DNA from 4 places in the Sanguibacter sp. 25GB23B1 genome. Region 3 is predicted to be linked to each of the others. Evidence: riboswitches for the same ligand, from Rfam matches in the RefSeq annotation. Region 3 holds a riboswitch; each other region holds the start of a gene.
What was found. Region 3 has a riboswitch for thiamine pyrophosphate ahead of thiC (phosphomethylpyrimidine synthase ThiC). Riboswitches for the same ligand answer to the same signal wherever they lie in the genome.
Positions count from the first base shown of each region.

Region 1 (5,217 bases), on a different contig from region 3:
GTCGGGCGCCGGGCGCTGTCCGGGGAGAGGACGTCATAGAGCGAGACGCGCTCGTCGGGCTCCAGCGAGGAGAGGCGCGGCGTGTACACGAGGGTGAGGGTCATGGTCTCCCCCTCGACGACGAGCGACTGGACCCCTATGGTCACCGTGTCCGACTCCACCCCGTCGACGAGGACGGTCTGCTCGACGAACGAGTCCGTCGACACGGTCGCGACCCCCGCACCCGAGGTCGACGCGGGTGTCGTCTCCTCGGCAGGCCCTGGCTCGGAGCCGCCGGTCCCGTCAGGGCTGCACGCTGGGAGCCCGGCGAGGAGGCTCCCGATCGCGAGTGCCACGAGCGCGCGGCGCGCGGTCGTGCTCACGGTCGGCGCCCACGCCCGGTGCCCGTGCCCGCGACCGCAGTCACCGCGTCTGCAGTCACTGCGCGCGCGACGGTGGCTCGCAGGTCTCGCGCCGCCCCCTCCGGGTCGGCCGCCTCCGTCACCGCGCGCACGACGACGACCCGCCGCGCGCCGGCCTCGACGACCTCGCGCACGCTGCCGAGGTCGACCCCGCCGATCGCGAACCACGGCGTCGCGGGCCGCGCGGCCGCCACCCGCCGGACCGCATCGAGTCCGACCGCGGGTCGGCCAGGTTTCGTGGGCGTCGCCCACACTGGCCCGACGCAGAAGTAGTCGACGTCGGGGTCGGCGTCGGCCGCCGACGCCTGCGCGCCGCCACCGGTCGAGCGCCCGAGGACCGCGTTCGGTCCGACGAGGCCTCGAGCAGCCGCGACGGGGAGATCACGCTGCCCGGTGTGCAGGACGTCTGCGCGGGCTGCGAGCGCCACGTCGGCGCGGTCATTCACCGCGAGGAGCGCACCGTGCTCGATCGTCAGCTCGCGCAGTGCCGCGAGGAGATCCAGCTCCTCAGCGACGTCGAGCGACCGGTCGCGCAGCTGGACGACGTCGACGCCGCCGCGCAGGGCTGCACGCACGAGGTCGAGCAGGTCGAGGCCACCTCGTCGGTCACGACGAGCGTCGGTGCACAGATAGAGGCGGGCGTCCTGCAGCCGCTCGCGCACGCCGCCGGTCGGTACCGGCACCGGTGACGCAGAGGCGGGTGGTTCCGAGGTCGGGGCCATGCGCGGAAGTGTAGTGTGAACAACGCACGGGAGCCCCGCACAGGTGGGGCTGAGAGGGCATTCCGCCGACCGTCGAACCTGCTCTGGGTCATGCCAGCGAAGGGAGCAAGCGCATGCGCGCACTCGAAGTCTCGACCCCACCACCAGCCGCCACGGTCTCGGACGTCCTCGTCCTCGGCGGTGGCATCATCGGCGCCGTCGCCACCTGGCGAGCGTCCTGTCTCGGCCTGTCCGTCACGTGCCTCGACCCGTACCCGGGCTCGGGGGCGACGTGGGCGGCGGCCGGCATGCTCGCCCCGGTCACCGAGGCGAGCTTCGGCGAGCCGGAGCTCGCCGCGCTGTGCGTCGACTCGGCGGCGCGCTGGCCGGCGTTCGCGGCCGAGCTCGAGCAGGCCTCGGGGCTCGACGTCGGGCTCGCAGCCTGCGGCACGCTCGCCGTCTCGTACGACCAGGGCGACGCCCAGGAGGCCGACCGGCTGCACGCCCTCCACAGGGGCCTGGGCCTCGCGTCGGAACGCCTCTCGCTCGCCGAGGCACGCGGGCGCGAGCCCTTCCTCGGCAGCCGCCTGTCCGGTGCGTTCTGGGTGAGCGGCGACCACCAGGTCGATCCGCGTGCGACCCACAGGGCGCTCATGGCGGTCGTCGACGGGCGCCCCGGGATGCGGAGCCGGGTGGTGCGCTCCGCCGCGGTCCGGCTCGTGCGCTCGGCCACGGGAGACGTCGTCGGCGCGGTGGACGAGAACGGCGCGACGCACAGCGCCGGGCTCGTCGTCCTCGCTGCCGGTGCCCGCTCGGCGGACCTGCTCGGCGGGGTGCCCGAGGTCGTCGTGCCGACCCGCGCCGTCCGCGGACAGTCGATCCGGCTCGATGCCCGGGGCGTGCCCGGCTTCGGACTGCGGCACGTGGTGCGCGGGACGGTCCAGATGCGACCGGTCTACGTCGTCCCTCGTCCTGGCGGCGAGGTCGTCGTCGGTGCGACGAGCGAGGAGCGCACCGACAGCCTCACCCCGGCGGGGAGCGTCTACGCGCTCCTGCGCGACGCGCGCGCACTGGTCCCCGGTATCGACGAGCTCGACTTCCACGAGGTGACGACCGGGCAGCGTCCGGGCACGCCGGACAACCTGCCGATCATCGGACGGACCGCGGTCCCCGGGCTCGCTGTCGCGACCGGCCACTACCGCAACGGCGTCCTGCTCGCACCGTTGACGGCGGCTGCGCTCGACGGCCTGCTGGCCGGCGAGGAGACCCCCGCACCCGACCTGCCTGCCGCGCTCGCGTCGGTCGACCCGCTGCGCTTCTCCCTCGTGGGGGCCCGGTCATGACCCGCGTCGTGCTCAACGGTGAGGAGCGCCGGCTCACCGGGGCGGACGACCTCGCGTCGGTCGTCGCGTCGGTCGTCGCACCGGTCCTGCCCGCCCCTGGCGACACGGCGTGCGGGTCCGAGGCACCGACCGGGATCGCAGCGGCCGTCAACGACCGGGTCGTCCCTCGGTCCCGGTGGGCGAGCACGCTCCTCCGGGACGACGACCGGATCGAGCTCGTCACCGCGGTGCAGGGCGGATGATCCCGATGGTGGACCGGATGCCGGACGAGGTGGCAGACCACGGAGCACCCGCGCCCGACGCGCTCGTCGTCGCCGGCGTCCCTCTGGGGTCGCGGCTCGTCATGGGCACCGGCGGCGCGCCGAACCTCCTGCACCTCGAGTCGGCGCTCGTCGCGTCGGGCACCGAGCTGACGACCGTCGCGATGCGACGGGTGAGCCGGGACGCCGGACCGCCGGGTGCAGGCACGGTCTGGGACCTGCTCGCCCGCCTCGGGATCCGGCCGCTGCCCAACACTGCGGGCTGCTTCAGCGCGCGGGAGGCGGTGCTCACCGCCGAGCTGGCACGCGAGGCGTGCGGCACCGACTGGATCAAGCTCGAGGTCCTCGCCGACGAGATCACCCTGCTCCCCGACCCGATCGAGCTCGTCGCCGCAGCCGAGCAGCTCGTCCGAGCCGGCTTCGTGGTCCTGCCGTACACGAACGACGACCCGGTCGTCGCACGCCGGCTCGAGGACGTGGGCTGCGCGGCCGTCATGCCGCTCGGGTCGCCCATCGGCTCCGGCCTCGGGATCCTCAACCCCCGCAACATCACCGCGATCGCCGACCGGTCGACCGTCCCCGTCATCCTCGACGCGGGCATCGGCACGGCGTCGGACGCGGCGCTCGCGATGGAGCTCGGGTGCGACGGTGTGCTCCTCGCGTCCGCAGTCACGCGCGCCGCGGATCCCGTCCGGATGGCGCGAGCGATGCGCCTGGCCGTCGAGGCTGGTCGGCTCGCGGCCTCGGCGGGCAGGATCCCGCGCCGGGAGCAGGCCCTCGCATCGTCACCGACGCACGGGCTGCTCGACCTCGCTCTCTGAGGTGCGCGGCTCTCCGGTGCGCGCGCCTCAGTGGTCGACCCTCGGCGCGGTCGTCGATCCTCAGTACACCGGCTGCGAGGGGTCGATCTCCCGGACCCAGGCGAGGACCCCGCCGTGCAGGTTGCCGACGTTCGTCAGCCCGGCGCTGCGGGCGGCGTCGACGACGACCTGGGACCGACCGCCCATCTTGCAGAAGACGACGACCGGCCGGTCCCGCGGCACGTCCTCGAGCGCTCGGCCGGTGAGGAGGGTGTCCATCGGCACGTGCACCGAGCCGGGGATGGAGACGATCTCGCGCTCGTACCCCTCCCGGACGTCGACGACGACGAGGTCTTCCCCGGCGTCGAGCGCTGCCGCGAGCTCCGCGACGGTCAGGTCGCGTCCGGCAGCCGCCGCGAGGCCGGACGTGGCCGCCGGAGCCGCCGTGCCGGCGACCTGCTCGGTCACGCCACCACGGTCCGCCGTGGTGACGGGCACGCCGCAGAGGACGTCGTAGTCGACGAGCTCGGTGACCGGCTCGAGCGCAGGGTCGGGCTCGACGGCGAGCTCGCGCCACGTGAGGTCGAGGGCGTCGTACACCGCCAACCTGCCGAGGAGCGTCCGACCCGATCCCGTGACGAGCTTGACGGCCTCGGTCGCCATGACCGAGCCGATGGTCGCGCAGAGCGCCCCGAGCACCCCGCCCTCAGCACAGCTCGGCACCGTCCCGGGGGGTGGCGGGGACGGGAAGAGGTCACGATAGGTCACGGCGTCGACGCCGGCGGGCGGCGCCGACCAGAAGACGCTCATCTGCCCCTGGAAGCGGAAGATCGACCCCCACACGTACGGGAGGCCGAGGATGGCGCACGCGTCGTTGACGAGGTAGCGCGTGGCAAAGTTGTCCGCGCCGTCGAGGACGAGGTCGTACCCCTCGAGGACGGCGAGAGCGTTCGCCGCGGTGAGGCGGACCGGGTGCACCCGCACGTCGACGTGCGGGTTGACGGCGAGCACGGAGTCCCGAGCCGACTCGACCTTGCTGCGACCCACGTCTGCGGTGCCGTGGATGACCTGCCGCTGGAGGTTGGACGAGTCCACGACGTCGTCGTCGACGATCCCGAGCGTCCCGACACCCGCGGCCGCGAGGTAGAGGAGCGCCGGGCTGCCGAGCCCGCCCGCCCCGACGACGAGGACGCGCGCGTTCTTCAGGCGGCGCTGCCCGCTCGTCCCGATCTGCGGGAGGCTCAGGTGGCGGGCGTACCGCGCGAGCTCGGCCGGCGAGAGCGGGGCGGACTCGGCGACGAGCGGCGGGAGCGACATGGCTCGACTCTACCGACGCCTCACGAGCACTCGTAGCCCCCGAGAGCGAGGCCCGCCTGCACCTCGAAGTAGTTCTCGCACGGGTCCGAGCCCTCTCGGAGATACAGGACGGTGAACGACGGCCCGAAGAGCCGCCACTGGCGCACGTGCTCCAGCTCGTGCGCCACGAGCTCGTCGTCCAGCACCTGCCGGTCACGCGCCGTGAGGAACGTGTCGCCGTACGTCGTGCCACCGCGCTGCGCGAGGACGGACGTCACCCCGAAGCAGACCCAGAGGCCGCTCTGCTGCTCGCAGGTCCCACCGTCCGCGAGGGCGTCCGCGCGGTGCTCCGCGCCCTGGACCGCCGCACGCACCTGCCGGTGGGTCGTGCAGAGCGACGACCCGACGCCCTCGGT
Region 1 is NZ_JBDYKL010000049.1:2,923-8,139, forward strand. It holds gene ABKW26_RS18895 (hypothetical protein) at 1-362, opposite strand, end outside; gene thiE (thiamine phosphate synthase) at 359-1,123, opposite strand; TPP riboswitch at 1,140-1,245, shown strand; gene thiO (glycine oxidase ThiO) at 1,237-2,445, shown strand; gene thiS (sulfur carrier protein ThiS) at 2,442-2,687, shown strand; gene ABKW26_RS18915 (thiazole synthase) at 2,693-3,526, shown strand; gene moeB (molybdopterin-synthase adenylyltransferase MoeB) at 3,587-4,822, opposite strand; gene ABKW26_RS18925 (hypothetical protein) at 4,843-5,217, opposite strand, start outside.
Region 1: it holds a riboswitch for thiamine pyrophosphate, as region 3 does, so the genes downstream of both, thiO (glycine oxidase ThiO) here and thiC (phosphomethylpyrimidine synthase ThiC) in region 3, are expected to answer to the same signal.

Region 2 (5,217 bases), on a different contig from region 3:
TGCTGCCGGGCTGGGCGGTGTTGCGCACGGCGACGTCGACGAGGTGGTCGAGGAACGCCAGACCGTGCAGCGTGTCGCCGACCGCGGCGTCCTCGGCCGCGACGTCGCGCAGGCGGAGGAGATCGACGAGGAGCTGGTCCTTCGTCGTCGACGCGACGTCGCGGGGCGGGTCGCTGGTCATACTCCGGATCGTAGACTCCCCAGGCCGCGAGACCGGTGCTCCGGCGCGCGAGCCTCGTCGTCGGTCTCCGGGCGCGCTCCCGTTCAGCGCAGAGGCACCGCGACCGTCTGCGCGACGTCGATCGTCACGCCCACGACGTCCCCCGGCTGGTGCCCGCGTCGGACGTCGCCCGTCCCCGGGCGTCCGTGACTGCCGGGGCCGGCCTCGTCGTCGAGAGCCGCATACCGTCGCAGCCCGTCGCCGAGGTCGGCCTCGACCGTCACCTCGGCGTGGCCCCGACGGAAGACCGAGCTGACGACCGTGCCGGTCGTCGTCGCGCCCTCGACCCCCGTGAGCACGAGCCCCCGGGGGCCCACGGCGCGCAGCCCGTCGGCGTCCGGCAGGAAGGCCTGGTAGCCGAGGAACTCTGCGACCTCGCGGCTCGCGGGCGCCGACCACAGCTCACGCGGCGGGGCCACCTGGAGGAGGGAGCCGCGCGCCATGACGGCCACCCTGTCGGCGACGGTGAACGCCTCGTCGTGGTCGTGCGTGACGAACAGCGCCGTGGTGCCGGTCGCCACGAGCGCCGCACGCAGGTCGACGGCGAGGCGCTCCCGCAGCCCGCGGTCGAGGGCGGAGAGCGGCTCGTCGAGCAGGAGCAGCTGCGGCTGGGGCGCGAGGGCACGCGCGAGCGCGACCCGTTGCCGCTCGCCGCCGGACATCGTCGCGACGGACCGCTGCCCGCTGCCGGGCAGGCCGACGACCTCGAGGAGCTCGTCCACCCGAGCGCGCCGCACGCCGCGCGGGACCCGCTGCATGCGCAGGCCGTACTCGACGTTGCGGGCGACGTCGAGGTGGGCGAAGAGCTGACCGTCCTGGAACATGAGGCCGAAGCCGCGCTCGTGGACGGGGACCGTGCCGATGTCGGTGCCGTCCCACACCACGCGGCCCGCCGCGACGGGCTCGAGCCCGGCGACCGCGCGCAGCAGGCTGGACTTGCCGCAGCCGCTCGGACCGAGCAGCGCGACCACCTCGCCCGGCGCGACCGTGAGCGAGACGCCCGCGACGGCGACCGTCCGGGTCCCGGGTCGCAGCCCGGGATACTCGACGACGACGTCCTCGATACCCAGCCCCGCCACACCTCGTGCCGCTGCTCCCCGTGCCACCGCTGCCGGCTCACCCATCAGAACTCTCCTGTTCGTTCTCCGCGGAGCCTCTCGGCGCCGAGCATGACGGTCGCGGTGATCGCCGCGAGCACGACGGACGCGGCGAGCGCCATGCCGTAGTTCTCGGCTCCCGGTCGTCCGATGAGCCGGAAGATGACGATCGGCAGCGTCGCGTCGTCGGGCCGCGCGAGGAACGACGTGGCGCCGAACTCCCCGAGCGACACGGCGAACGCGAAGCCGATCGCGAGCCCCAGCGAGCGCGCGGCGATGGGCCAGTCGACCGTGGCGAGGACGCGCCGCGGGGGTGCGCCGAGCGTCGCGGCGACCTCGCGCTGGCGCGGGTCGATCGCCCGCAGCACCGGGAGCACGGTGCGCACGACGAGCGGGGTCGCGACGACCGCCTGCGCGATCGGCACGAGGAGGCCGGAGGTCCGCAGGTCGACGTCGAGGCCGAGCGGCTTGTCGAGCGTGATGAGGAAACCGAAGCCGACCGTCACGGCGGAGACGCCGAGCGGCAGCATGAAGACGGAGTCGAGGACGCCCACGGCGCGGCGCGCCACCGTGGCGCGGGGACGCCGGGACACGACGAGGGCGACGAGCCCACCGACCACGAGGGCGATGACGGTCGCGGTCGCCGCCGTCCGCAACGACGTCCCGGCCGCGACCCAGACGGTGTCGGTCAGGGCGTTGGTGCCCCCGGTCGTGCCGAGCGCCACGTAGTTGCCGAGCCCCCACCCGTCGGCGGTCCGGAAGGACCACACGAGGAGGTTGACGAGCGGCCACGCCAGCAGGACGAGCACGACGAGCGCGGTGACGACCGTCGCGGCGAGGTCCGAGCCGCGGACGGGACGCAGGCGCAGCGGGTGCGTCGAGCGCGTCGCCGCGGAGAGGTTGAGGGCGTGCTCGCGGCGCGACCGGGCGCGCGCCGCGACCCACAGCGCGCTGCTCACGACGACGATCTGGACGACGGACAGGACGGCGGCGGTCCGCAGGTCGAGGAACTGGACGGTCTGCATCCAGATCTCGGTCTCGATGGTCCCGTACCGCTGGTCGCCGAGGACGAGCACCACCCCGAAGGCCGTCGCGCAGAAGAGGAACACGACCGCCGCGGCCGACGCGATCGCCGGGGCGAGCGCGGGCAGCGTCACCGTCCACAGGGCCCGGGCGGGCGACGCGCCGAGAGCGCGCGCCGCCTGCTCGGCGCGCGGGTCGAGGTGCTCCCAGAGCCCGCCGACCGTGCGGACCACGACGGAGTAGTTGAAGAAGACGAGCGCCGCGACGATCGCCGTGAAGCTCCCGTCGAGGCCGAGGAAGCCGAGCGGCCCCGATTCCGTGAGCAGCGCGCGGAAGGCGACGCCGACGACGACGGTCGGGAGGACGAACGGGACGGTGACGAGCGCACGCACGGCCCCCTGCCCCCGGAACGTGCAGCGGTAGAGGACGTACGCGCCCGGGATGCCGAGCCCCACGGAGAGCACCGTGCCCACGACCGCCTGACCGAGCGTCAGCCCGATCAGGCGCCACGTGCGCGAGGCGGCGAACACCTCCGCGAAGCCCGAGAGGTCGAGCGCCCCGTCCGTGACGAAGCCGCGCCCGACGAGCGCGACGACGGGCCACGCGAAGAAGACGGCGAGGAACGTCACGGGCACCGCGACGGCCGCCGCCCACGCGCACCACCGCGCGAGGGGGACGGCACGGCGCGCACGAGGAGCGCGCACGGGCCCCAGGACCGGGCCGCGCCCGCGGGCCGCGTCCCGGGCGCCCGCCCGCTCCTCGACGACCGGTGCAGTCATCGGGCTAGCCGATCACCGTGGCAGTCCAGTCCTCGATCCACTGGTCACGGTTCTCCGAGATCTCCGTGGGGTCGAGCACGATCGGGTTCTCCGGCAGCGGCGCGAAGTCGACCCACTCGACCGGGATCTCGGCGTCGGGGTCGACCGGGTACACGTACATGTTCGTCGCGATCGTGGACTGGAACTGCTCGCCCAGGAGGAAGTCGACGACCTGCTGCGCACCCTCCGGGTTCTCCGCCCCCTCGAGGACGCCCGCGTACTCGACCTGGCGGAAGCACGTGCCGAGCATCGCGGTCGTGGTCGTCGTGCTGCCGTCCTCGCTCACCGTGTACGCCGGGGACGAGGCGTAGGACAGGACGATCGGCCGGGCCCCGTCGCCCTCGCCCGCCGTGAACTCGGTCTGGTACGCCTCTTCCCACCCGGTGACGACGAGCAGGCCGTTGTCCGAGAGCTTCTGCCAGTACTCGAGGTAGTCGTCCCCGTACGCACCGATCGTCGCGAAGAGGAACGCGAGGCCCGGGCTCGAGGTCGCCGGGTTGCTCACCACCGTGAGGTCCTCGTACACGGGCATCGTGAGGTCGTCGAGCGTCGCCGGCTCGAGCACACCGTTCTCGTCGAACCACGCGGTGTCGACATTCATGCACACGTCGCCGTAGTCGACCGCGGTGAGCGTCCCCGACGGGTCCGCGGCGAGCTGCGCCGAGAGCTCGCCCTGCTCGGGCGACGTGTACGGGGCGAACACGCCCTCCTCGACGGCACGCGAGGCGAAGGAGTTGTCGATCCCGTAGGCGACGTCGCCGAGCGGCGAGTCCTTCGTCAGGACGAGCTGGTTGGCGAGCGCCCCGCCGTCCCCGGCGCTCACGACCTCGAGCGTGAGGCCGCTCTCCTCCTCGAAGGCCGCCTTGCTCTCGTCGCTGATGATGATCGAGTCGTGCACGACGACCGTGACCGTGCCGGACGTGCCGGACGTTCCCGACGTCTCGCCCGTCGCGTCGTCCTGCGACGACTCGGAGGCGCAGGACGCCAGCACCAGGGCGATGCTGGTGGTGAGCCCGGCGACGAGCAGCCCGGTCCGTGCGGGCCGGCGTCGTGCAGGCTGGTGGGTGGTGTACAGCATGTGATGCGTCCTCCTGTGGACCGTGAAAAGCCTGAGGAGGGGTTCCACGCGCGCGCGTGGCGAGATTCCCGACTCCCTACACCGGTGCTAACCGGATCAGGTTCGAGGGTCTGCGGTATACCGCACTCTCAGCGCTCGTTCGCGCTCCCCTGTCGTTCGGGACGAGTTTACACGCGGTGTGCGGCCCCGGACGTGGGGCGCTAGCGTGGGGGCACATCGCTATCGCACGTGGAGGAACAGTGGCCCAGGACCAGTCCATGCAGGTCAAGCTCGCGACGCTCGCCATCTCGTTCGGGGCCGGTCTGCTCGCCCAGAAGATCGTCAAGACCATCTGGCTCAAGGCGACCGGCAAGCCCGGCAGCCTCGTCGACGACGACGACGCGACGATCGTCAGCATGGTGGGCTTCGCCGCCGTCACCGGAGCGACCGCGGCCCTGACCAGGGTTCTTGCTGCCCGCGGCACGACGAAGGTCGCCGCCCGCCTCGCCGCCCGCCGCTGAGCCGCCGTCCCCGATGCTCCCCGGGGTACTTCTCCCCATCGGGGCACGCCGCAGAACTCGGTAGCCTCAGGGAAGCTTGGACGTGTCGGCCCCATCCGACGACCGCAGTCGGGCGACCGGAGGGAGCACGGTGAACGAGCAGGACCTCGCGGACACGATGGAGTCCGCGCTCGCCGACGCGCACCGTGCCGCCGCGCGCGCACGGCGCGTCTCCGCCGACCTCGCCGACCTCCGCGGGGTGGGCCGTTCCTCCCGCGGCGAGGTCAAGGCCGAGGTCGACCACCGAGGGCTCGTCCAGGACGTGACCTTCGCTCACTCCGCGATGCGTCTCGACAAGGACCAGCTGCGGACCGCGATCCTCCAGACCGTCGGTGCCGCCCAGGCCGACCTCCAGGCCCAGGCCGCCGAGCTCCGGGGTGCGCTGCACCCCGACCCGCGCCCGATCGCCGAGCAGACCGAGATGTTCGACGTCGCCGAGCGC
Region 2 is NZ_JBDYKL010000032.1:38,359-43,575, reverse strand. It holds gene ABKW26_RS15865 (TetR family transcriptional regulator C-terminal domain-containing protein) at 1-181, opposite strand, end outside; gene ABKW26_RS15860 (ABC transporter ATP-binding protein) at 265-1,344, opposite strand; gene ABKW26_RS15855 (iron ABC transporter permease) at 1,344-3,119, opposite strand; gene ABKW26_RS15850 (thiamine ABC transporter substrate-binding protein) at 3,124-4,236, opposite strand; TPP riboswitch at 4,293-4,397, opposite strand; gene ABKW26_RS15845 (DUF4235 domain-containing protein) at 4,476-4,736, shown strand; gene ABKW26_RS15840 (YbaB/EbfC family nucleoid-associated protein) at 4,867-5,217, shown strand, end outside.
Region 2: it holds a riboswitch for thiamine pyrophosphate, as region 3 does, so the genes downstream of both, ABKW26_RS15850 (thiamine ABC transporter substrate-binding protein) here and thiC (phosphomethylpyrimidine synthase ThiC) in region 3, are expected to answer to the same signal.

Region 3 (5,217 bases):
GACGGAAATCTGACGACCCTCTCCCAAGCGGCCCTCGGCGACGCGATCCAGTCAGCCACCGCCGCCGGGAACCCGCAGGTCGAGCCCCTGCACCTGCTCGCCGCCCTCGTCTCCCAGGCCGAGGGCACCACCCCCGGCCTGCTCGCGGAGGTCGGGGCGGACGCCCAGGCCGTCGGCGCCGACGTCCGCCGCGCCCTCGTCGCGCTGCCGACCGTCAGCGGCACCGCCGTGACCAAGCCGACCGTCTCGACCTCGCTGTCCTCAGTCCTCCAGCGCGCCCGCACCGAGGCCGCCACGCTCGACGACGAGTACCTCTCGACCGAGCACCTCCTCCTCGGTGTCGCCGCAGCCCCGTCCCCCGCGGCGGACATCCTCCGTCGCGCAGGCGTGACGCGTGACGCGCTCGCCGCCGCGATCCCCGCAGTCCGCGGAGACAAGCGGGTCACCTCGCCGAACCCCGAAGGGACGTACAAGGCGCTCACCCAGTACGGCGTCGACCTCACCGAGGCGGCGCGCGACGGCAAGCTCGACCCGGTCATCGGCCGCGACGCCGAGATCCGCCGCGTCGTGCAGGTCCTCTCCCGCCGCACCAAGAACAACCCCGTCCTCATCGGAGAGCCCGGCGTCGGCAAGACCGCCGTGGTCGAGGGGCTCGCCCAGCGCATCGTCGACGGCGACGTCCCCGACTCTCTCAAGGGCAAGCGCCTCATCTCCCTCGACCTCGCAGCCATGGTCGCCGGCGCGAAGTACCGCGGCGACTTCGAGGAGCGCCTCAAGGCCGTCCTCGAGGAGATCAAGGGGTCCGACGGCGAGGTCGTCACCTTCATCGACGAGCTGCACACCGTCGTCGGCGCAGGTGGCGGCGGCGACGGCTCGATGGACGCCGGGAACATGCTCAAGCCCATGCTCGCGCGCGGCGAGCTCCGCCTCGTCGGCGCGACGACGCTCGACGAGTACCGAGAGCGGATCGAGAAGGACCCCGCACTCGAGCGCCGGTTCCAGCAGGTCTACGTCGGCGAGCCGTCCGTCGAGGACACCGTCGCCATCCTGCGCGGGCTGAAGTCCCGCTACGAGGCCCACCACCGCGTGACCATCTCCGACGCGGCCCTCGTGGCCGCCGCGACGCTCTCCGACCGGTACATCTCCGGTCGTCAGCTCCCGGACAAGGCCATCGACCTCGTCGACGAGGCCGCGTCGCGCCTGCGCATGGAGATGGACTCCTCGCCGGTCGAGATCGACACGCTCCGGCGCGCGGTCACGCGCCTCGAGATGGAGGAGCTCGCGCTCGACAAGTCGGACGACGAGGCCTCGAAGCAGCGCCTCGTCGAGCTCCGGGCCATCCTCGCCGACCGCCGCGAGGAGCTCGCCGCCCTCAACGCGCGGTGGGAGTCCGAGAAGGGCGGCTTCAACCGCGTCGGTGAGCTGCGCAAGCGCAAGGACGAGCTCCAGTCCCAGCAGGAGCGCGCCGAGCGCGAGGGAGACCTCGAGACCGCGTCGCGCATCCGGTACGGAGAGCTCCCCGCCCTCGAGCGCGAGCTCGCCGACGCCGAGCGCGCAGAGCGCGACGAGGACGCCGAGTCCTCCGCCGAGGGCCGCCCGCCACGCCTCGTCGGGGACAAGGTCGACGCCGACGAGATCGCCGAGGTCGTCTCCGCGTGGACCGGCATCCCCGCCGGCCGACTCCTCCAGGGCGAGAGCCAGAAGCTCCTCTCCATGGAGGACGTCGTCGGTCAGCGGCTCATCGGCCAGAAGACCGCCGTCGCGGCCGTGTCCGACGCCGTCCGTCGCGCCCGCGCCGGGGTGTCCGACCCCAACCGCCCCACCGGATCGTTCCTCTTCCTCGGCCCCACCGGCGTCGGCAAGACCGAGCTCGCGAAGGCGCTCGCGGACTTCCTCTTCGACGACGAGCGGGCCATGGTGCGCATCGACATGTCGGAGTACTCGGAGAAGCACAGCGTCTCGCGCCTCGTCGGAGCCCCTCCGGGCTATGTCGGCTACGAGGAGGGCGGCCAGCTCACGGAGGCGGTCCGTCGGCGTCCGTACTCGGTGCTGCTGCTCGACGAGGTGGAGAAGGCACACCCGGAGGTCTTCGACATCCTCCTCCAGGTGCTCGACGACGGCCGCCTCACCGACGGCCAGGGGCGCACGGTCGACTTCCGCAACGTCATCCTCGTCCTCACGTCGAACCTCGGCTCGCAGTTCCTCGTCGACCCGCTGCTCGACGACGGGGCGAAGCGTGCCGCAGTCATGTCGACCGTCCGCGAAGCGTTCAAGCCCGAGTTCCTCAACAGGCTCGACGAGGTCGTGCTCTTCGACCCCCTGGGCCTCGACGAGCTCGGACGGATCGTCGACATCCAGGTCAAGGAGCTCGCGGCACGGCTCACGGACCGTCGGATCTCCCTCGAGGTGACGCTCCCGGCGCGCGAGTGGCTCGCGATCGAGGGCTTCGACCCCGCCTACGGTGCCCGGCCCCTGCGCCGGCTCGTCCAGCGTGAGATCGGGGACCGCCTCGCGCGGTCCATCCTCTCCGGCGAGGTGGTCGACGGCGCGACCGTGCTCGTGGACCGCCCCGACCTCGGCGCGGAGTCCGAGGACGGGACGGCCCGGCTGACGCTCACCGTGCGCTGAGCCGCGCAGCGCCGACCTGCAGCCTCGGCGGGCGGCCGGGAGGGAGTCGTCAGACCGGCGACCACCCGCTCCAGGTGCCCGCCGAGCTGCGGGTGCGGTAGTACGCCCCGGACCAGATGCCGTAGTTGTCCACGGCGACCGAGAGCGTCGGACCGGCATAGCCGAGCGTGCTGCGGATGCCCGTGCCCTGGACGTACTTGTCGATCCGCGCCTGGACGGCGAGGCAACCGGTGCCGGCCTGGACCTTCGTCCAGGTCGACGACCGGGACGCCGCCACCGTGCAGGCCGCTGCGCTCGCGCTCGACGCCACCACTGTCGAGAACCCCACGAGGACGACCGTGAGTGCTGCGATCAGGCTCCTTCTCTGCATCTCTTCCCCCTGCTCGTCGGACGAGGCACGTCGTCGGGCCTCAGGACGACCGTAGGGTCGCGGACCTGCACCCGATCCGTGGACACGCCGCAGAGTGAGAGCTTTGTCACGATTGGGCAGGTCGTGCGTGTGGGGTAGCCTGGCCCGACAACCACATACCCACGGGAGCTCGCAGCAGCGAGCTGAGAGGGCGGCTCACGCGCCGCCGACCGTTCGAACCTGTCCGGATCATGCCGGCGTAGGGAGAATCGATGAGCATCGTCGACGACGCACGCGCGTCCTCAGCACCCAGCACCACCAGCAGCACGGCCACCACCAGCAGCACCGTCACGTCGGCGAGCACCGTGACGATGGGCCCCATCGCCGGGTCCACGAAGCACTACGCGCCGGTCCCTGACGCACCCGGTCTCGCGTTCCCGGTCCGCCGTGTGAACCTCAGCAACGGCGAGCACCTCGATCTCTACGACACGTCCGGCCCGTACACGGACGACTCGGCCGACGCGGCGCCGATCGACCTCCTCGCGGGCCTGCCGCGAGCACGGGAGACGTGGTCGCGGCCGGAGCCCGTGGAGGGCGCCGGCACCCAGCTGGCCTGGGCGAAGGCCGGGATCGTCACCCACGAGATGCGGTACGTCGCCGCCCGCGAGGGTGTGGACGTCGAGCTCGTCCGCTCGGAGGTGGCGCGCGGTCGCGCCGTCATCCCCGCGAACCGGAACCACCCCGAGGTGGAGCCGATGATCATCGGCAAGGCCTTCGCCGTGAAGATCAACGCGAACATCGGCAACTCCGCGGTGACGTCGAGCATCGAGGAAGAGGTCGAGAAGATGGTGTGGGCCGCGCGCTGGGGCGCCGACACCCTCATGGACCTCTCCACCGGCAAGGACATCCACGAGACGCGCGAGTGGATCCTGCGGAACTCCCCGATCCCGGTGGGCACGGTGCCGATCTACCAGGCGCTCGAGAAGGTCAAGGGCGACCCGGCCGCGCTGACCTGGGAGATCTACCGCGACACGGTGATCGAGCAGTGCGAGCAGGGTGTCGACTACATGACCGTCCACGCCGGCGTCCTGCTGCGCTACATCCCGCTCACGGCACGTCGTGTCACGGGGATCGTCTCGCGCGGCGGGTCGATCATGGCGGCGTGGTGCCTCGCGCACCACCGCGAGTCGTTCCTCTACACGCACTTCCATGAGCTGTGCGAGATCCTGCGCCGCTACGACGTGACGTTCTCCCTCGGCGACGGGCTCCGCCCCGGCTCCATCGCGGACGCGAACGACGCCGCGCAGTTCGCGGAGCTCCGGACGCTCGGAGAGCTGACGAGGATCGCCAAGGCCCACGGCGTCCAGGTGATGATCGAAGGTCCGGGGCACGTGCCCATGCACAAGATCGTCGAGAACGTCCGGCTCGAGGAGGAGCTCTGCGAGGAGGCGCCGTTCTACACGCTCGGCCCGCTCGCCACCGACATCGCTCCCGCCTACGACCACATCACCTCGGCCATCGGGGCGGCGATGATCGCTCAGGCGGGCACCGCGATGCTCTGCTATGTCACGCCCAAGGAGCACCTGGGCCTGCCGAACCGGGACGACGTGAAGACCGGGGTCATCACGTACAAGATCGCCGCGCACGCCGCCGACCTCGCCAAGGAGCACCCCCGCGCGCAGGAGCGTGACGACGCGCTGTCGCGGGCGCGCTTCGAGTTCCGGTGGCACGACCAGTTTGCCTTGTCCCTCGACCCGGACACCGCTCGCGAGTTCCACGACGAGACGCTCCCGGCCGAGCCCGCCAAGACGGCGCACTTCTGCTCGATGTGCGGGCCCAAGTTCTGCTCCATGCGGATCTCGGCAGACGTCCGCGCGTACGCCGAGGCGAACGGCCTGACGTCGGTCGAGGCCATCGAGGCAGGCATGGCGGAGAAGTCCCAGGAGTTCGAGGACAACGGCTCCCGCGTCTACCTGCCCGTCGCGCCGGTCTGAGCGAGCAGCCCCTGGGCCGTGCTCGGCGCGTCCGGGTCGCGGTCGACCGCCGGACCGCGACCCGGCCCGGGGTCGAGGTGGAAGGTCGTGGCGAAGCGCTCCAGCAGAGCGGCGTCGCCGGACACCACCTCGACCGTCCCGTCGCGCAGCGCGGTGCCGGGGCTCGTCTCGCCCGAGATGATGGTGCGGAGGCCCGGCCCTGTCGTCAGGGCCAGGTCGGTGCGGCGGTCGTCGTCCGCGGACGGG
Region 3 is NZ_JBDYKL010000001.1:66,770-71,986, reverse strand. It holds gene clpB (ATP-dependent chaperone ClpB) at 1-2,628, shown strand, start outside; gene ABKW26_RS00345 (hypothetical protein) at 2,678-2,998, opposite strand; TPP riboswitch at 3,150-3,260, shown strand; gene thiC (phosphomethylpyrimidine synthase ThiC) at 3,250-4,971, shown strand; gene ABKW26_RS00335 (helix-turn-helix domain-containing protein) at 4,947-5,217, opposite strand, start outside.

Region 4 (5,217 bases), on a different contig from region 3:
GCTGGACCGACGCCTGCCTACGGTGGCTCGCCGAGCAGGGCGTCGGACCGGTACCGACCGCGATCACCGACCAGGAGACGAGGTCGTGAGCACGACGACGAGGACGACCACGGGCGTCGTCGCGACCCGTGCAGGAGGCCCGGAGGTGCTCGAGGTCGAGACCGTCCCCGTCACGGACCCGAAGAGCGGCGAGCTGCTCGTCACGGTGGCCGCCGCCGGCGTGAACTTCATCGACACCTATCGACGGTCCGGCGTCTACCCGATGGAGTACCCGAGCATCCTCGGCACCGAGGGCGCCGGGACGGTCGTCGCCCTCGGTCCCGAGACGACCGGCTTCACGATCGGCGACCGGGTCGCCTGGTCGGACGCACCGGGATCGTACGCGGGTCTCGTGCGTGTCCCCGCAGCGAGGGCACTGCCCGTCCCGGCAGACGTCGACCTGAACGTCGCCGCCGCGCTCCCGCTGCAAGGGCTCACGGCGCACTACCTCGCCTCGTCGACCTACCCGGTCGGTCCCGGCGACGACGTCCTCCTGCACGCCGGCGCCGGCGGTGTCGGCCTCCTGCTCACCCAGCTCGCGGTCGCGCGAGGGGCACGGGTCATCACCACCGTCTCGACGGAGGAGAAGGAGCACCTCTCCCGCGGTGCCGGAGCGCACCACGTCATCCGCTACGACCGCCTCACCGACCTCACGTCCGAGCTGCCGGCACGCGTGCGCGACCTCACGGGCGGCCGCGGCGTCCACGTGGTCTACGACTCCGTCGGCAAGGACACCTTCGACGCGTCCCTCGCGTCGCTGCGCACCCGCGGGATGCTCGTCCTCTTCGGCGGCTCGTCAGGGCAGGTCCCTCCGCTCGACCCCCAACGCCTCAGCGCCGCCGGATCGGTCTACCTCACACGCCCGACGCTCGCGAGCTACGTCGCCACCCGCGCCGAGCTCGTGTCCCGGGCGGACGAGCTGTTCTCCGCGGTGCGCGGCGGCACGCTCAGCGTGCGCGTCGGCGCCACCTACGCGCTCGAGGACGCCGCCCAGGCTCATGCTGCGCTCGAGTCCCGATCGACCACGGGGAAGGTCCTGCTCATCCCGTGAGCGCTACCGGGCTACCCTCGTGCCATGAACAGCTCGTGGGCCGACGGCGGCTACGAAGACCGAGACCCGGGGCCATCGCGCGCCGCACGCACGGCACTGACCGTCCTCATCCTCCTCGTCACAGCGCTCAGCGCCGTGGCCTACCTGAAGATGGGCATGGACCAGTCGCGTGCCGACTGCTACCGCGAGGCACCGAGCGGAACCTCCGCGAACGAGATCGAGACCACGTTCCGCTGGTTCCCCCCGGGCTACGACTGCACCTACGGGGCCTGAGCAGCGCCGACACCCGCGACGGAGCCCGTCACCTCATGGCGACCGAGCTCCTCGTGATCGACCTCCTCGAACCGACCGACGTGGTGCAGGTGGTCCACCGGTCCCCGTCCGCGCCCGACCGCGAGACCGTCTCCAGCCCGCAGGGCGCCGGTCAACCAGGCCTTCGCCGTGCGGACGCTGTGTTCCCAGGAGCCGAGACGCGGCTGGAGCGCAGCGACGGCCGACGACAGGGAGCATCCGGTGCCGTGGGTGTTCGGCGTGTGCACGCGGGGCCCGTCGATCTCGACCGTCCCGACGTCCGTCACGAGAGCGTCCGGGCTGCTGTGCCCCTCGAGGTGACCGCCCTTGACGAGTACCGCGGCGCCGACCTCCCGCTCGAGGCGCACCCCCTGAGCGAGGGCGTCCGCCCACGTGAGCGCTACCGGCTGGTCCACGAGCACCGCGAGCTCGGCGAGGTTCGGTGTCACGAGGTGCGCGCGACCGAGCAGCCGGACGAGGGCGACGCGGGCGTCGTCGTCGAGGAGGCAGTGCCCGCTCGTCGCGACCATGACCGGGTCGACGACCACGACTGGAACCCGCACGGCACCGAGCCACGCGGTGATCGCGTCGGCGTTGGCCGCCGTCGCCACCATCCCGACCTTCACCGCGTCGACGACGACGTCGTCGCTCACGGCGTCCAGCTGGGCTCGCAGGAACCCGGCCCCCGGGACGTGGGTGGACCGGACACCCTGGGTGTTCTGGGCCACGAGGGCGGTGACGACCGCCATGCCGTAGGCGCCGTGCGCGGCGAACGACTTGAGGTCGGCCTGGATCCCGGCACCGCCGGTGGGGTCGGTCCCGGCGATGCTCAGGACACGAGGACGTGCAGGGGCAGACGTCATGAGGCGACATCCCTTCGCTAGTACGAGCTAGATCAGGTTCGACGGGTGTGCTCTCAGCCCGCGCCGTGCGCGGGCACCCCGTGTCGCTCACTACGATACTCAGCCCCGGAGCACGGCTCCCACCCGGCGGTGTGCCTCGGCGACCGCTGCCTCGCGGACGGCCGCGGTGTCCTGCGCGGTCAAGGTGCGGTCGGCACCACGGAGCCGCAGCGAGAAGGCGAGCGACTTCTTTCCCTCGCCCACCTGCTCCCCCGTGAACACGTCGAAGAGCCGCAGCTCCTCGAGCAGCGGACCGGCCCCCTCGCGCACCGCGTCGAAGACCTGCTGAGCAGGCACGCCGGCGTCGACGACCAGCGCGAGGTCCTCCTTCGCGAGCGGGAAGGTCGAGACGGTCACCCCCTGGATCGGGTCGTGGGGAGCCGCCGCGAAGAGGAGGTCGAGGTCGACCTCGAAGGCGGCAGACCGCGGCGGGAGCCCCAGGTCCTCGACCACCTTCGGGTGCAGCTCTCCCGCGTGACCGACGACGGTCCCGTCCGCGAGCGCGAGGCGCGCGCAGCGTCCTGGGTGCCACGGTGCGTGGTCCGGGTCGCTGGTCACGACGAGGCCGACGCCGACCCGCGCGGCGACGAGCCGCGCGCCGGCGACGGCGTCCGTCCAGTCGGCGACACGACCGGGCCCCCACCAGCCCGCAGGGTCGCGGCGCCCGCACAGCACCCCGGCGACCCGCCGCGGCTGGTCCGGCACGGCCGCGTCGATCGCCGCGAGCTCCGCCTCGGACGGTCGAGCGGCACCCGGGTACAGCGGAGCGGCCGGCGCACCAGCGCGCGGAAGCGTCACGAGACCGACCTCGAAGAGCGCGAGATCGCTCTGGCCTCGTGCGACGTTGCGGCGTGCGGTGTCGAGGAGCGTGACGAGAAGGTTCGTGCGCATCTCGTTCTTCTCCGCCGACAGCGGGTTGGCCAGGACGAGCGCGACCCGCCGCTCGTCGTCGTCAGGGAGGGCCAGCTCGTCGTGCTGTGCCCGCCCGACGAAGGGGTAGCTCAACGTCTCGACGTACCCGTCCTCGGCGAGCGCACGTGCGACGCTCCGGCGCACCCGCTGGCTCTGGGTGAGACCCCGACCGGCCGGTGCTGCCGGGAGGATCGACGGGATCGTGTCGTAGCCGACGAGGCGCGCGACCTCCTCGACGAGGTCGGCCGGACCTGTGAGGTCCGACCGCCAGGTCGGAGCCGTGACCTCGACGAGGCTCGGCTCGCCCGGGACGTCCTCGACGAGGCACCCGATCTCGCTGAGCACGCCCCGCACCTGCTCGGGGGTGTAGGCGACGCCCACGAGACGCTCGGGCTCGTCGAGCGGGAAGCGGATCGACGGACGAGGCAGCACCGCGTCGAGATCGCTCACCGCATCGTCGACCGTTCCGCCGCCGAGCTCGACGAGGAGATCGACGACCCGCTGGGCGGCGACGGCCGGCAGTCGTGGGTCGACACCGCGCTCGAACCGCTTCGCCGCCTCGCTCGGGAGCTTGTGCCGGCGCGCCGTCCGCGCGACCGAGATGGGATCGAAGTGGGCGGCCTCGACGAGCACGTCCGTCGTCGAGCCGCTGACCTCGGTCTCGGCTCCGCCCATGACTCCCGCGAGACCGAGCACCCGAGCACCGCGATCCCCGGCCGGGCTGTCCGTGATGAGCAGGTCCTCCGGGCTCAGCACCCGGTCGACCCCGTCGAGCGTCGTCAGACGCTCGCCGTCGTGGGCGCGGCGCACGACGACCGGCTCCGCCAGGGTCGCGAGGTCGTAGGCGTGCAACGGCTGACCGAGATCGAGCATGACGTAGTTCGTGATGTCGACAGCCAACGAGATCGGTCGCATCCCGGCCTGGCTGAGACGTCGCTGCATCCACGCCGGCGACGCGGTCGACGCCGCGACGCCGCGCACCACCCGCGTGACGAACCGGTCGCACCCCACCACGCCGTTGACGGGGCCGCCGTCCGAGACCTCGACGCGGAATCCCGCGGGCGTCGCCGCGGGCGTCGGTTCCGTCGGCAGCCCACGGTCCGTGAAGGCTGCACCCGTGGAGTGCGCGTACTCGCGCGCGACACCGCGCATCGAGAAGCAGTACCCGCGGTCCGGCGTCACGTTGATCTCGAGGACCTCCTCGCCGAGACCCAGCAGCGCGAGCGCGTCCGTGCCCGGCGTGACGTCGTGACCGGCCGCAGCCGAGTACCCGGGGCGCTCGAGGACGATGATCCCGTCGTGGTCGTCCCCGAGCCCGAGCTCGCTCTGGGAGCAGATCATCCCGTCCGAGACATGTCCGTACGTCTTGCGCGACGCGATCGGGAACGGACCGGGCAGCACCGCGCCCGAGAGTGCGACGACCACGAGGTCGTCGACCTCGAAGTTGTGCGCACCGCAGACGATGCCGCGCGGGACCGTCGGATCGCCGGAGTCGTCGAGGACGTTGTGGCCACCGACGTCGACCTGGCACCAGTTGATGACCTTGCCGTTCTTCTGGGGCTCCTTCTCGAGCGACACGACGCGACCGACGACGAGCGGACCGGTCACCCCGCTCGAGTGGACGGCCTCCTCCTCGAGGCCGACGCGCACGAGCGCTGCAGCGAGCTCCGCCGCCGTGAGCCCGCTGGGCAGCTCGACGTGCTCACCGAGCCAGGAGAGTGCGATGTTCGGCATCAGATGTCCATTCCGAAGTGCTGGGAGAAGCGGATGTCGCCCTCGACCATGTCGTGCATGTCGGCGATACCGTGGCGCAGCATGAGCGTGCGCTCGATCCCCATGCCGAACGCGAAGCCCGAGTAGACCGTCGGGTCGATGCCTGCCGCGAGGAGCACGTTGGGGTTGACCATGCCGCACCCGCCCCACTCGATCCAACCGGCGCCGCCCTTCTTCTGTGGGAACCACAGGTCGAGCTCGGCGCTCGGCTCGGTGAACGGGAAGAACGACGGCCGCAGCCGAGTCTTG
Region 4 is NZ_JBDYKL010000017.1:59,898-65,114, reverse strand. It holds gene ABKW26_RS11145 (alpha/beta hydrolase) at 1-89, shown strand, start outside; gene ABKW26_RS11140 (quinone oxidoreductase) at 86-1,090, shown strand; gene ABKW26_RS11135 (hypothetical protein) at 1,115-1,363, shown strand; gene thiD (bifunctional hydroxymethylpyrimidine kinase/phosphomethylpyrimidine kinase) at 1,351-2,244, opposite strand; TPP riboswitch at 2,237-2,335, opposite strand; gene pheT (phenylalanine--tRNA ligase subunit beta) at 2,344-4,929, opposite strand; gene pheS (phenylalanine--tRNA ligase subunit alpha) at 4,929-5,217, opposite strand, start outside.
Region 4: it holds a riboswitch for thiamine pyrophosphate, as region 3 does, so the genes downstream of both, thiD (bifunctional hydroxymethylpyrimidine kinase/phosphomethylpyrimidine kinase) here and thiC (phosphomethylpyrimidine synthase ThiC) in region 3, are expected to answer to the same signal.